DNA from 3 places in the Bacillus sp. JST-5 genome. Region 3 is predicted to be linked to each of the others. Evidence: predicted binding sites of a transcription regulator. Region 3 holds the regulator's gene; each other region holds the start of a gene.

Region 1 (4,220 bases), on a different contig from region 3:
ACATTAATTGGTGGAGACCATGTATTAGCAACGATATCATCCAATCCGCTCTTAGAACCGCCACAAAAAAGAGGAGAAGAGAGACCAAAACCACAGTTACAGTATAACGATTCTCTTCGAAAGTTAAAAAATTATGAAATCGAGAAAGTCTTGCCTGGACATGGGCCAGATGTTGCACATGTTCATGCATTAGTGGACCGAAGAATTGCTAGACAACATGAAAGAGCTATGAAAGTAAAAAATATGATTGAAGAAATGCCTTTGACCGCTTTTGACATTTGCAAGCAATTATTTCCTCAAGCTTATGAAAGAGAGCTATCTTTAACGCTTTCTGAAACAGTGGCTCAGCTTGATTATTTACAATCGATTGATGAAGTAACAGTAATTTCTCGAAATGATGATGTATGGATGTATAAAAGTAAATAAGACGTTTTTAGTCCAGTTATGTAAAAAAAGATGAACCTTTTACTTTATCTCGCGGATGACCCCATAGACTCACGTCGCCTCGGCTTGTGTGCGTTGTAAGGAGTCATCCGCTCGACCTTTCATTAACTTTGTATATACCAATATCCAATACTAAATTTCGTTTATAGTCCTCAAATAAAATTCCTTCTATGACGAATTTATCATCCACGATAACAAATTTCTCGATTCTATTTATTTAGCAAGCTATTGTATAAAATATTAGATAACAAGAAAATTTTGGTGAATATTGAGGTGTGATATGAAAGAGCTTAACAACAAAAACATTGTGATTACAGGTGCTTCCTCAGGCATCGGTGAAAAAGTAGCTTATAACGTTGCAAAGCTAGGAGCTAGACCTATATTAATTGCACGATCTACAGAAAAACTAAAACGTCTCTCTGAACAACTTCATCAATTATTTTCCGTTGATTGTCTCTATTATTCGCTCGATGTTAGTGATACCGATCAAGTAAAAGTTGTTTTTCAACAAATTTTCAAAGATGTACATCATATCGATATACTTTTAAATAATGCTGGATTTGGAATCTTTGATTCATTTATAGATGCAAATTTAGAGGAGATTAAACAAATGTTTGAGGTGAACGTGATCGGGTTGATGGCTTGTACGAAGGAAGTTCTTCCTTCTATGATAGAAAGAAACGAAGGGCATATTATTAATATTGCCTCACAAGCCGGTAAACTAGCAACACCCAAATCCAGTGGTTATTCCGCTACGAAACATGCCGTATTAGGATTTACGAATAGTTTGCGGATGGAACTTTCGAAAACGAACATTTATGTTTCATCGGTAAATCCTGGACCAATAGAAACAAATTTTTTTCATGTTGCGGATCGATCAGGAAACTATGTGAAAAATGTAAAAAAATTTATGCTTAAGCCGGATGATGTTGCAGAAAAAATCGTCCAATTAATGATAAAGCCAAAACGGGAATTAAATGTACCACGTTGGATGAATGTAGGAAGTGTTTTATATCAGTTGTTTCCTTCTATTGCGGATAAAGTGGCGGGAAATTTGTTAAATAAAAAATAAAATTGTAACGTATTTCTTATTAGCTTCGTCTTTATGATAAAGGTGGTGAAATGGGATGAAAAAGTTTTTCATCGTTTGTTTGTTAGCTTCATTATTATTAATAGCTTGTGGGAGAAATAGTTTTGATTTAATGGCAAATGGGAAAGCTCCTAATCACGAAAAAGGTGTTAGTGGTCCTACTGGTTTTATTACGGCTATTGAAGGAAAGAGGGTACTCATTGGAGATATTTTTTATACCACTAATAAGGATACGATTATCATTGATTCAGATGGAAATAGATTTTTGTTTTCTGATCTGGAATTAGGAATGAAAGTACAGCCATTCCATTCAGGAGAGATTCGTGAATCGTTTCCTGCTCAAGCCGATGCCGTCGAATTGAAAATTTTTGTTGATGAAACGAGTCAAAAGGAAAGCATTGCTGTTTCGGCGATGTTAAAGGATGCACTTGATCGTTATGAAAAACCATTGATTTTAAAAAAGTTTCATTTTTCACCTGAGAAAAATGCGTATGAAATGGAATTGTTCTCATTTACACATGGAAGTAAACTGCTAAAATATATGTATTACGTTGATGAAGCGAAGTTAGAAGAAATAAAATAATTCGTTTGAAACAGAGTCTTTCCCCTCTGTTTTTTTGTCGCTATATTTACGAAACATTTTACTGTAAACAGTAAAAATAACTAATCCGATTAAGGCGATAAATAAAACTTATCAATCGTTAAATGTTTTCTTCATATGATCCCCCTTATTTTTACTCAAGAAATGTTAATAATTTCCTGATTTTTATTACCACATTTGGATGCTCTTTTTTAAAAACTCCACTTTCTATATCTTTTTTCATGAGTCATTTTGCACAAATTCCCATTGAAACACGAACGTATATTCGTATAAGATATAGAATAGAATATAATCGAACATATGTTTGGTGAGGTGAGGAGCATGGTTGATTACGATACATTGCCACGTCAGCATATTTTATGTGTGGACATTAAAAGTTTTTATGCAAGCTGTTCGGCAGTCATAGAGGGAAAGGATCCGTTAAACTGTTACATTGCGATTGTCGGTGATAAAAATCGTCCCGGAAGCGTTGTATTGGCAGCTTCTCCTCGTTTGAAAAAGGAGTTTGGGATCAAAACAGGGTCGCGGTTATTTGAAATTCCAAATGACCCCCGAATTGAACTTGTTGAGCCGAAAATGGGGACATATTTACGCGTATCGACGGAAATTTCTCGCTTGTTTCATCGCTATGTTCCAAAAGAATGTATTCACACATATAGCGTTGATGAAAGTTTTTTAAAAGTGGATGGAACGCTACACCTTTGGGGTGATGCTTATACGATTGCCGAAAAAATCAAAAAAGATATGGAGCGGGAATTTCAGCTTCCATGTTCCATCGGAATAGGGCCGAATATGCTTCTTGCTAAGCTGGCGCTTGATTTAGAAGCGAAAAAGGAAGGAATTGCTGTTTGGTCGTATGAAGATGTGCCAAAAAAACTTTGGCCTGTCTCTCCATTACGAGAAATGTGGGGAATTGGAAAAAGAGTAGAGCGAACATTAAACAGCATGGGCATTTTTTCAGTCGGTCAGCTTGCACGATATGAGTTAAAAAAGTTAGAAGAAAAATTTGGAATTATGGGTAACCAACTTTATTATCATGCATGGGGGGTAGATCTTTCTGAGATAGGTGCTCCGATTATGGATGGACAAATCAGTTTTGGAAAGAGTCAAATTTTACTTCGTGATTATAAAAAAGAAGATGAAATTAGGCATGTTATATTAGAAATGTGCGAAGAAGTCGCAAGAAGAGCAAGAACTCATCGAATGGCGGGGAGAACTGTCAGTCTCGGCATCGGCTACAGTCATGAAGAGTTAGGCGGGGGATTTTATCGATCAAAAACGGTGAAAGAACCAACGAATATTACAATGGATTTGTATGCTGTATGTTTAGAACTTTTCTCGAAACATTACGATGGAAGAACCGTTCGGCAAATATCAGTATCATTATCCAATGTCGTCCCTGATGAAATGATTCAGTTGAGCTTATTTGAACCAAATCGATGGAAACAACGAGAATTAGGATATGTTGTTGATCGAATTCGGAGTCGATTTGGTCCTGATGCCCTTTTGCGAGCGGTTTCTTATACAGAAGGTGGAACAGCAAAATACCGTGCGAAGTTAGTCGGCGGTCATAAGGCATAAAAAACGGAGGGATAAGGCGTGATTCGTGATCGTGGCAGAATCAAGTGGACGTCGATGATGCTCCCAGAGCATGTAAAACTTTTGCGTGATTGGAAAGAGGAAGATCAATGGGAGTCAAAAGTGCAATTAGACGAGCAAAAGATTGAAGAAATGAATCGTATCATGAACATCGCGATGGAATACAGCTATAAAATAAATGTTACTTATTATGAACATAAACGTCATAAACATTTGGCGGGAAAGCTGGATAAGTATGATGTGTTAACGAAGATGATGATCATGATGGATGAAGGTGGGAAAAAACATCATATTCCTATGTCTGATATAGAAGATGTACAGCTGATAGAGGAATAAGGGAGAAGAGGAATCACTTCTCCCTAAAAATTATTCGGATTTTTCTGCACGTACAACGGACTCAAACTTGCCTTTATGAGATCCGTCACAAAAAGGTTTGTTATTAGACAGCCCGCAACGGCATAGGGAAAATGTTTTTTTTGTAACAAA
Region 2 (4,220 bases), on a different contig from region 3:
ATGTATTATTTCAGTTTTGTCATTTTCATCAAGTCCTTTAAGTAATGCAGTAAGCAGATATCAAGAAGTTAGAGCAGATCGTTATGCGATAGAAATGACAGAAAATCCAAAAGCTGCGATCGAGTCGTTTCAAATATTAACGAAAACGGGTTTAAGCCAAGTAAATCCACCTGCTCTTGTTAAATGGTTTCGTTATACACATCCGACCATGTTAGAAAGAATTACTTTCATTGAAAATTACCAATCCGAACAATATGAGGAAGAAAAAAATGCTGTCCGTTAACTGGACAGCATTTATAATGACCGTATTCTTTAGGGTGATTGTTTCGTTTTAGGCATTTAATTTTTGGTTGATGTCTTGAAGACGCTTTGTTAACTCAATAAAGGATTGGTAGTCTCGGACATCTAGAGCATGATCGATATTTCGCTTCAGACGATTTTTCTCTGCTTTTAATGTAATTTCACTTAAAAGCATTTCAATAAAAAAATTTTGTTCCGTCCTTTCTATTTTCTTCTGAATACTCATCGCTGTCTCTTTCATTAACTCTGTATACGATTTTCTTACCTTCATTCTCCCTCACCCCATTTGCTTTTTTCTATTATATGAGGTAGAACACAGATATTCAACTTAATATTATAAATGTTAAGAAAAATATTTTTTTAAAGAATTTTTAAATAAATAGGTCGTTTCTCTTATAAATATGTTATAATATGTATGAATTTGAAGAAAATTGAAAAGGAGTTGGTTTTGTGGATAATGTAAGCCATTCTTTCATTGAAGAGTATGAAATCAATCCTCAAACAATGGCAATTTTCCCTGTAGAGTATGGAAGCAAAATTTACTCAAAAATATTAGAAGAAGATGATGAAGTATTATCGCCTTTTAAACCGCTAGATATTATTAAAAAAAGTTGTCAATACTTTGGAGCAAGCTTCGATGGCAGGAGAGAGGGAACTAAAGAATTAATCGGAATTACTCATAAAGCCCCAATCGTTATTGATACGAACACCTCTATTTATTTCTTTCCGACCACTTCTCCAGTGAAAATCCAATGTATTTGGTTTTCCCATGAACACATTTTATCCCATCGTAAAGATTCCTTAAATCAAACGGTTGTTGTATTTCGTAATAAACAAACGATGACCATTCCTATTTCATATCGGTCTTTTCAAAATCAAGTGCTTAGAACGGCATTGCTAAAAACAAAATTAATGCAAAGAATTTTAGAAGCAGAGAGGAAAACATCATTATATTATCGAACGGAATGGAAAGGGGAAGCATCTGATAAAAGAGGAACTTACCGTATTTCTTTTTTATAGAGAGGGTATTGATACCGTTCATAAAAGTAATATTTAAGTAATTCCTCTACTTTATTACGAAGTCTTGGATTGAAATAATTATGGTATTCCTCAAAGCCTTTATAGACAAATAGAAATGTCGTAAAGTCTTGATCGCGGCCCACTTCCTCTACACGGTATCCTTGTTTTTTCATCTCCCTTTTCACCTCGCTTAATTCCTTTTGCACTGTTTTTATTGTCTCCTCAATTATCATCACGTATGGGGATTGTATTTTAAAAGGTGCATTTTTTACGACAATTAAATCTCTCATTAGTACTTTAATAACCATTGGATAATAAATGGCTTTCTCCATTAGATCACGGTCATTATCAGGTATGCGTGTCATTATTCTCACCTCATAAGAACATATGTTCGTATAATAAATATATATAAATGATGGAGAGAAAGCAAGATATTTTCCTTTCGTAGTTTATGAAAGAAAAATAAAAAAATTTAAAATACAGAAGGGAAATTATTTTGATTGTCGAAATATATAGATGATTCATAAAACTAACTACTATAAAAGAAGGGTGAAATGATGGGAAAGAAACGAGGCATACTTGCGGAAGACTTATACGAATTAAAATCTGTAGCTGATCCAAACCTTTCTCCTAATGGAGATCAATGTCTTTTTGTGGAAACAACTATTGATAAAGAAAAGCACGAATATCGTTCAAACTTATATATGATAAATATAAATACAAAAGAACTTCAACAATGGACATATGGGAATGACCGAAATCATTCTCCGCGATGGTCACCAGACGGAAAAAAGGTTGTTTTTGTATCCAATAGAAGTGGGAAAAATCAACTATATTTGTTGCATACGAATGGAGGAGAAGCAGAAAAGATTACAGATCTCCATTGTGGAGCATCTAATCCCGTTTGGTCTCCTGACGGAAAGAAGATTGCCTTTTCAGTCATATTAGAAAAGGGAGAAACGTTAGATAAGCAAAATGAAAAAAAGGAAAAAGACGAAAAAAAAGTTCCAGAGGCACTTGAAGTTGACCGAATGAAATATAAATCAGATGCCAGTGGCTTTTTTACAGGGAAATATCAACAAATTGCAATATTAAATGTAGAGACGAAAGAATTAGAGTTAGTTACAGAAGGAGAGCGTCATTATTCATTCCAAAGTTGGTCACCAGACAGTACACAAATTGCTTACAGTACAGATATGGATGATGATGTTGACTTTTCTTTTAAAAATGACATTTTTATTTATAATTTACAAACAAAACAAGTAGAACAAGTTACAAAAAGTACAGGATATTTTGGTGGATTCGAGTGGGCTCCTAATGGTAAAGTGGCAGCATTTATTGGAAGTGAAAGAGAGTTTGAAAATGCTACGTTAACAAGACTTTGGATCTACGATGTACAATCTAAAAACATGAAATGTATTACAACCGATTGGGATGTTGCAGTAGGAGATTATGTTGTCGGTGATTTTCAACAAGGGGTAAATTCACCGGGAATCTGTTGGAAAAGTGACTCAAATGGCTTTTATTTTACTGCTTCAGATCAAGGAAATACAAACGTATATTATTCGGATTTAAATGGTGAAGTAAAGCAAATAACAAAAGAACAGGGACATATTTACGGTCTTACCATTTCAAAAAATAATGAAAAAGCTATAGCAACGGTAAGTTATCCAACAGCACCAAGTGACGTCTATATTCTTGATTTAATCACTGGTCAGTTAGAAAAAATAACTGATGTTAACGGAGAATTTTTATCGAACATCCTATTGTCTAATCCTGAGCCGATACAATTTAAAGGTGCAGAAGGATGGATTGTTCATGGATGGATAATGAAGCCGGTAGGATTTGAAGAAGGAAAAAAATATCCACTCATTTTAGAAATTCATGGCGGTCCTCATGCCATGTATGCTAATACGTATTTTCATGAATTCCAGATGCTAGCTTCTTCAGGATTTGCAGTATTATACACAAATCCAAGAGGAAGTCATGGATATGGGCAAACATTTGTGAACGCCGTACGCGGTGATTATGGTGGGAATGATTATAACGATTTAATGGCTGCTGTTGACTATGCCATTGAAACGTTCCCGTTTGTTGATCAAGAGCGATTAGGTGTTACAGGAGGAAGTTATGGAGGGTTTATGACAAACTGGATTGTTGGTCATACAAACCGTTTTAAAGCTGCTGTGACACAAAGATCTATTTCAAATTGGATTAGTTTTTACGGTGTAAGTGATATCGGTTATTATTTCAGTGAATGGCAAATAAAAGCCGATCTGAAAGATGTGGAAACGCTTTGGAAGCATTCACCACTTGCCTATGTTCAAAATGTTGAAACACCTTTATTAATTTTGCATAGTGAAAAAGATTATCGCTGTCCAATTGAACAAGCAGAACAGCTATTTATAGCATTAAAACGTCAAAAGAAAAAAACGAAACTTATACGCTTCCCAGACTCTAATCATGAATTATCAAGAAGCGGGAATCCGAAGTTAAGAGTAGATCGATTAAACTACATAAAAGATTGGTTTGTTCAAAACGTGTAAAATTTTTAAGGCTGACATATCAGCCTTTTCTTTTTGAAAAAATATAGAAAAAGGTCTATAAAATTGGATAATTTCCTATATACTCGCAACTTTCTAACTATGATATACTTAAATAGTCAGGAACATTGCATGAGGGCATAATTGAGGAGATATAAACGTATGGATTTTGAATCAATCATTCAATGGATTACAATAGAAAATATAATGGAATTAATAGAGGGTTATCGTTCTTTTGGTATATTACCAGGTATATTATTACCAATGCTTGAAGCGTTTTTACCATTCCTTCCATTGTTTTTATTTGTCATGGCCAATGCCAATGCTTTTGGATTATGGTTAGGATTTTTAATTTCT
Region 3 (4,220 bases):
ATTGGGATAAATCTGCAATTTTTCTTTGATGAGTTTCAGCAAGGTCTTCAAGAATTTGACGAATGTTTCCATCTTTACATTGTGATGCACACCAATTCATCGTTTTAGCAATAATTTCTTCACCACGAATTTCATCTTCAATCAAAGTTAACTCCTTTAATGTCAGTTGATTCAAAACATCCACCTCCAACACAAAGTACATAATCGTTATATTAGTATTGATTAGAGGAGGGGGAATTATCCATATCAAAAAAGGAATTAGTTATTTGTTAAAAAATAGGTGTTGTTATAAGAGAGGAAATTGTAAAGTAAAGAATAAGTAGAGGAAAAAATAAAATTTAGATTATAAAGTGATATATATTATTAGACTATTAACAAATTTTAGTTAAAAAAATTATTTTAAAAATTATTTTATTTATAAAGTTGTAGATGATTCTTTTATTGGAATGTCTTTCTAGTTTTTTAGGCTATGATCCAAACTTACAAAGAATCTATAATAATAAAAGCCGGTACTAACCGGCTTTTATTATACATCAAATTTGATTGATCTAATTTTTGGAACTTCGATTTCATCTGCAGCTGTGTTGTTACTTGGCACGCTGTAAACTAGTGTAGCTAATGCAGCAATAACAAGAATTCCCTTCAATATTTTTTTCATAATAAAACATCCCCTTTCGATTTTTTTACTAATTTTAATTCTTTTTGATATAACTGTGCTGCTAATTTATATTTTCTATTTTTAAAATAATAAGCACTTAATTCATGATAAATTTCGTATGAATATTGTAATTGACCTCTAGACTCAAATTCATCTGCTAGCAATAATAATTTCTCTAATAAAGAAGGTATTTTTGATGAATCTAATTTAATTTCTAAAAGTAAATATTCTTTTTTATTATTTTTAATTTGTTTCTTTAATTCATTGAACTTTTCAACTTGATTAGTTGTGGTGTAGATGTCTAGAATTGACCAATAAGAACTACTTGGGTCAATGCCGAGTTTTTCTTTTAATTCGATTGATTTTTGAAAATAATCAATTGATTTTTGATAGTCTTTTTTAGATTTATAGATTACTCCTATATTATGAAGTAAACGAGTTTTTACCTCTAAAAAATTGTAGGTATTTGCTATTTCCATAGTTTTGTATGCATAATTTAAAGCAGAATCATAGTCCGATTCTTTCCAGTATATTCCTAATAATATGTTATAAGTTTCAGCGATAAATTCCCATAAATGGTTATTAAAGAATAAAAGTAATGCCTTTTCTGCATGCTGAATTGCATGAACTCTTTTGTTTAAGTGGTGAAGGATGATTAGAATATTAAATTCAATAATAGCTCTAATTTTAGTAGGTAAGTCATACCTTTTCAAAGTTTCTAAATATTTTCGACTTTGCTCGTAATTTTTTACTTCAAAATATTGAAGAGACAACAAATAGACATAACATTGATGTATGTAACTTGGATAACTGACATCACCCTCCGTTACATAGTGTTTTACTAGCGAGAAGAATTCTTCGTAAGGTTCACCAGATTTAATGAGAAAGCAAGTTTTTAATATTATAAACAGTGTTTCTTGCTCGATGTTGGATATGTAGCCTTTATGATCGATGTAATCTACGATCTCTTTTGCTTTCTTTAAATCTGTGAAAATCAGATATAGGAGTTGACGTAGTGGTTGATCAATCGATGCATCTCTTTTTTCATACCACAACAAATAATCTTCTGGAACATCGTATTTCCTCGCTAGTAATATTAGTATATCCTCTGAAGGGTAAAATCGTCCATTCTCAATATTGCTTAAATGTGTCGATGAGAGGATTCCGGCGCCTGCTTGATCGAGAGAAAGTCCCGATTTTTTTCGAAGATAAGACAATCTTTTGCCTATATGCAAAATTGTCATCCCCTTTCCATGAAAAAAAGCATATATTTTAATATAATATTAATTTTTAAAAAAATAAAATTTTTTATTAAATGGGCACTATAAAAACTACATTTTTTTACAAATATGTAAACAATTCTATATTTTTCTCGTATATTTTTCGTCATTCGATATTTAATAAAACTTTATAAATTTCTTCAACCGACAATTGCACTATTTATCCATTAATTTCCTTTGTGGTCCTATTTACCTATTAAAATGTCACATAATTTCATCAAATATGAAAAGACCATCCTTGTCGGATGGTCAAAAAAGTCCTTTAATGAATTCTTCTGTAAACTCCAATGACTTTTCCTAAAATAGATACGTTACGAACAATGATAGGATCCATGGAGGAGTTTTCTGGTTGTAGGCGAATAAAATCTTTTTCTTTAAAGAATCTTTTGACTGTTGCCTCATCGTCTTCGGTCATTGCGACAACAATATCACCGTTGTTAGCTGTTTTTTGTTGGCGAACAATGACATAATCCCCATCAAGTATCCCCGCTTCAATCATACTGTCTCCCATAATCTCTAGCATGAAGATTTGTTCGTCATGCGGTGCGAAACTTTCTGGTAGAGGAAAATATTCTTCTATATTTTCAACAGCGGTAATGGGTTGTCCTGCTGTAACTTTTCCGATAATTGGGACATTTCGTACCGGAATGGTTGGAATATTATCTTCTTCTAAATTTAATATTTCTATGGCTCTTGGTTTTGTTGGATCACGGCGAATTAAACCTTTGCTTTCCAATCTTGCTAAGTGACCATGAACCGTTGAGCTAGATGCAAGCCCCACTGCTTGGGCAATTTCTCTTACGGAAGGCGGATATCCTTTTTCACGTACTGAATCTTTAATATATTCCAATATTTCTTGTTGACGTTTAGATAATTTAGTCATATAGCACACCTCAACGACTATTAATTAACTACATTGTAGCATGTTTTGGAAATAGATACAAACATAAGTTCGAATTTTTCTGTTGACACAAACATATGTTCTGTATAAAATTAAATTATCAAACAGAACATATATTCGTATGAGGTGAAAATCATGGTAGTGAAAAAAATATGGTCAAATTTTTCTTTTGTAATTATTTTCATGCTAATTTCGTTCGTATGTTTATATATAATGATTAACCGATTTTCTATGGTCCCTACACATGAAGATTTTGTTACAATTGTAGCTGGAGATCATGAAAATTTATGGGAAATGGCTGAACAATATAAACATCTTCACAATATGGATACTGATGAATTTATTCTATGGGTAAAAAAAGAAAATCAACTACAAACTTTTCGATTAGAAAAGGGTACGGAAATTGTACTTCCTATTCAAAAAGATCATCTAGATATTCGACATCTTGCAGGTGGAAATGAATAATGAATAATCAAAGAGCAATCATCTATTGTAGAGTTAGTACTAATAAAGATACTCAAGAAACTTCATTAATTAGGCAACAAGAGGAATTAACCCATTTTGCTAAAAAATTTGGTTTTCAAATTGTTGATACGGTATTGGAAAAAGCAAGCGGATATGACTTAGATCGTGATGGGATGTTGAAAATATTATCAATGGCGAAAGACGGTAGTTTTGATATATTGCTTATACAAGATGAAACAAGACTTGGAAGAGGAAATGCTAAAATTGTTCTTTTACATTGTTTAATGAAAGAAGGAATTTCTTTATATACAATTGATCAGAACGGAGAGTTAAAATTATCTGAATCCGATTCAATGGTTTTGAAAATTGTTAGTCTCGTTGAAGAGTATCAAAGAAAAATACATAATATTAAAATTCAGCGTGGGATGAAAAAAGCAATCGAAAAAGGTTATCAACCAGAGAAAAATTTTAAAAATCGTTCTTCCTCTGGTGGTAGGGATAAAAAAGAAGTTCCCATTGATGAAATTATCCAATTGCGAAATAAAGGATTAACATTTGCGGAAATCGCTTCTACTTTAAGGGGATTTGGATACGATATTTCAAAGGCTACCGTTCATCGCCGATTTCAAGAATATGAAAGAATGAATCCATCAAGTTCAAAGCTATAAAGTTGATTCTCTAGTAATTTTCTTGTAAGATGACTTTGTCACTTCATTTAAAAGGAGAATCTTACCGATGTTATCGAAAGATAAAATAAAGAGAATTAATGAATTAGCTAAAAAAGCAAAAAATGAAGGGCTAACGATGGAAGAAGCTAAAGAACAAACAAAACTTCGGAGTGAATATTTACAAGCGTTCCGTCAATCGATGAAAAACACTCTTCAAAATGTAACGATTATTGATCCTAACGGAAATG

Evidence for each region. Region 3 encodes LexA, which represses DNA repair genes until DNA is damaged. Its sites were predicted from a motif close to CGAACATATGTTCG; they were not measured.
Region 1: the regulator LexA is predicted to act here: its motif matches at 2,390-2,403, upstream of AC3ASS_RS00790 (Y-family DNA polymerase).
Region 2: the regulator LexA is predicted to act here: its motif matches at 1,701-1,714, upstream of AC3ASS_RS10040 (YhjD family protein).

What each region holds. Positions count from the first base shown of each region.
Region 1 is NZ_JBYLHW010000002.1:13,021-17,240, reverse strand. Features, by position in the region: gene AC3ASS_RS00805 (MBL fold metallo-hydrolase) at 1-426, shown strand, start outside; gene AC3ASS_RS00800 (SDR family NAD(P)-dependent oxidoreductase) at 725-1,516, shown strand; gene AC3ASS_RS00795 (hypothetical protein) at 1,572-2,117, shown strand; gene AC3ASS_RS00790 (Y-family DNA polymerase) at 2,457-3,716, shown strand; gene AC3ASS_RS00785 (YolD-like family protein) at 3,735-4,070, shown strand; gene AC3ASS_RS00780 (CDGSH iron-sulfur domain-containing protein) at 4,101-4,220, opposite strand, start outside.
Region 2 is NZ_JBYLHW010000047.1:14,363-18,582, reverse strand. Features, by position in the region: gene AC3ASS_RS10055 (M48 family metallopeptidase) at 1-283, shown strand, start outside; gene AC3ASS_RS10050 (IDEAL domain-containing protein) at 332-571, opposite strand; gene AC3ASS_RS10045 (competence protein ComK) at 751-1,320, shown strand; gene AC3ASS_RS10040 (YhjD family protein) at 1,299-1,685, opposite strand; gene AC3ASS_RS10035 (S9 family peptidase) at 1,878-3,866, shown strand; gene AC3ASS_RS10030 (TVP38/TMEM64 family protein) at 4,026-4,220, shown strand, end outside.
Region 3 is NZ_JBYLHW010000020.1:31,283-35,502, reverse strand. Features, by position in the region: gene AC3ASS_RS06280 (hypothetical protein) at 1-175, opposite strand, end outside; gene AC3ASS_RS06275 (hypothetical protein) at 527-658, opposite strand; gene AC3ASS_RS06270 (tetratricopeptide repeat protein) at 655-1,893, opposite strand; gene lexA (transcriptional repressor LexA) at 2,201-2,821, opposite strand; gene yneA (cell division suppressor protein YneA) at 2,975-3,304, shown strand; gene AC3ASS_RS06255 (YneB family resolvase-like protein) at 3,304-3,972, shown strand; gene AC3ASS_RS06250 (DUF896 domain-containing protein) at 4,040-4,220, shown strand, end outside.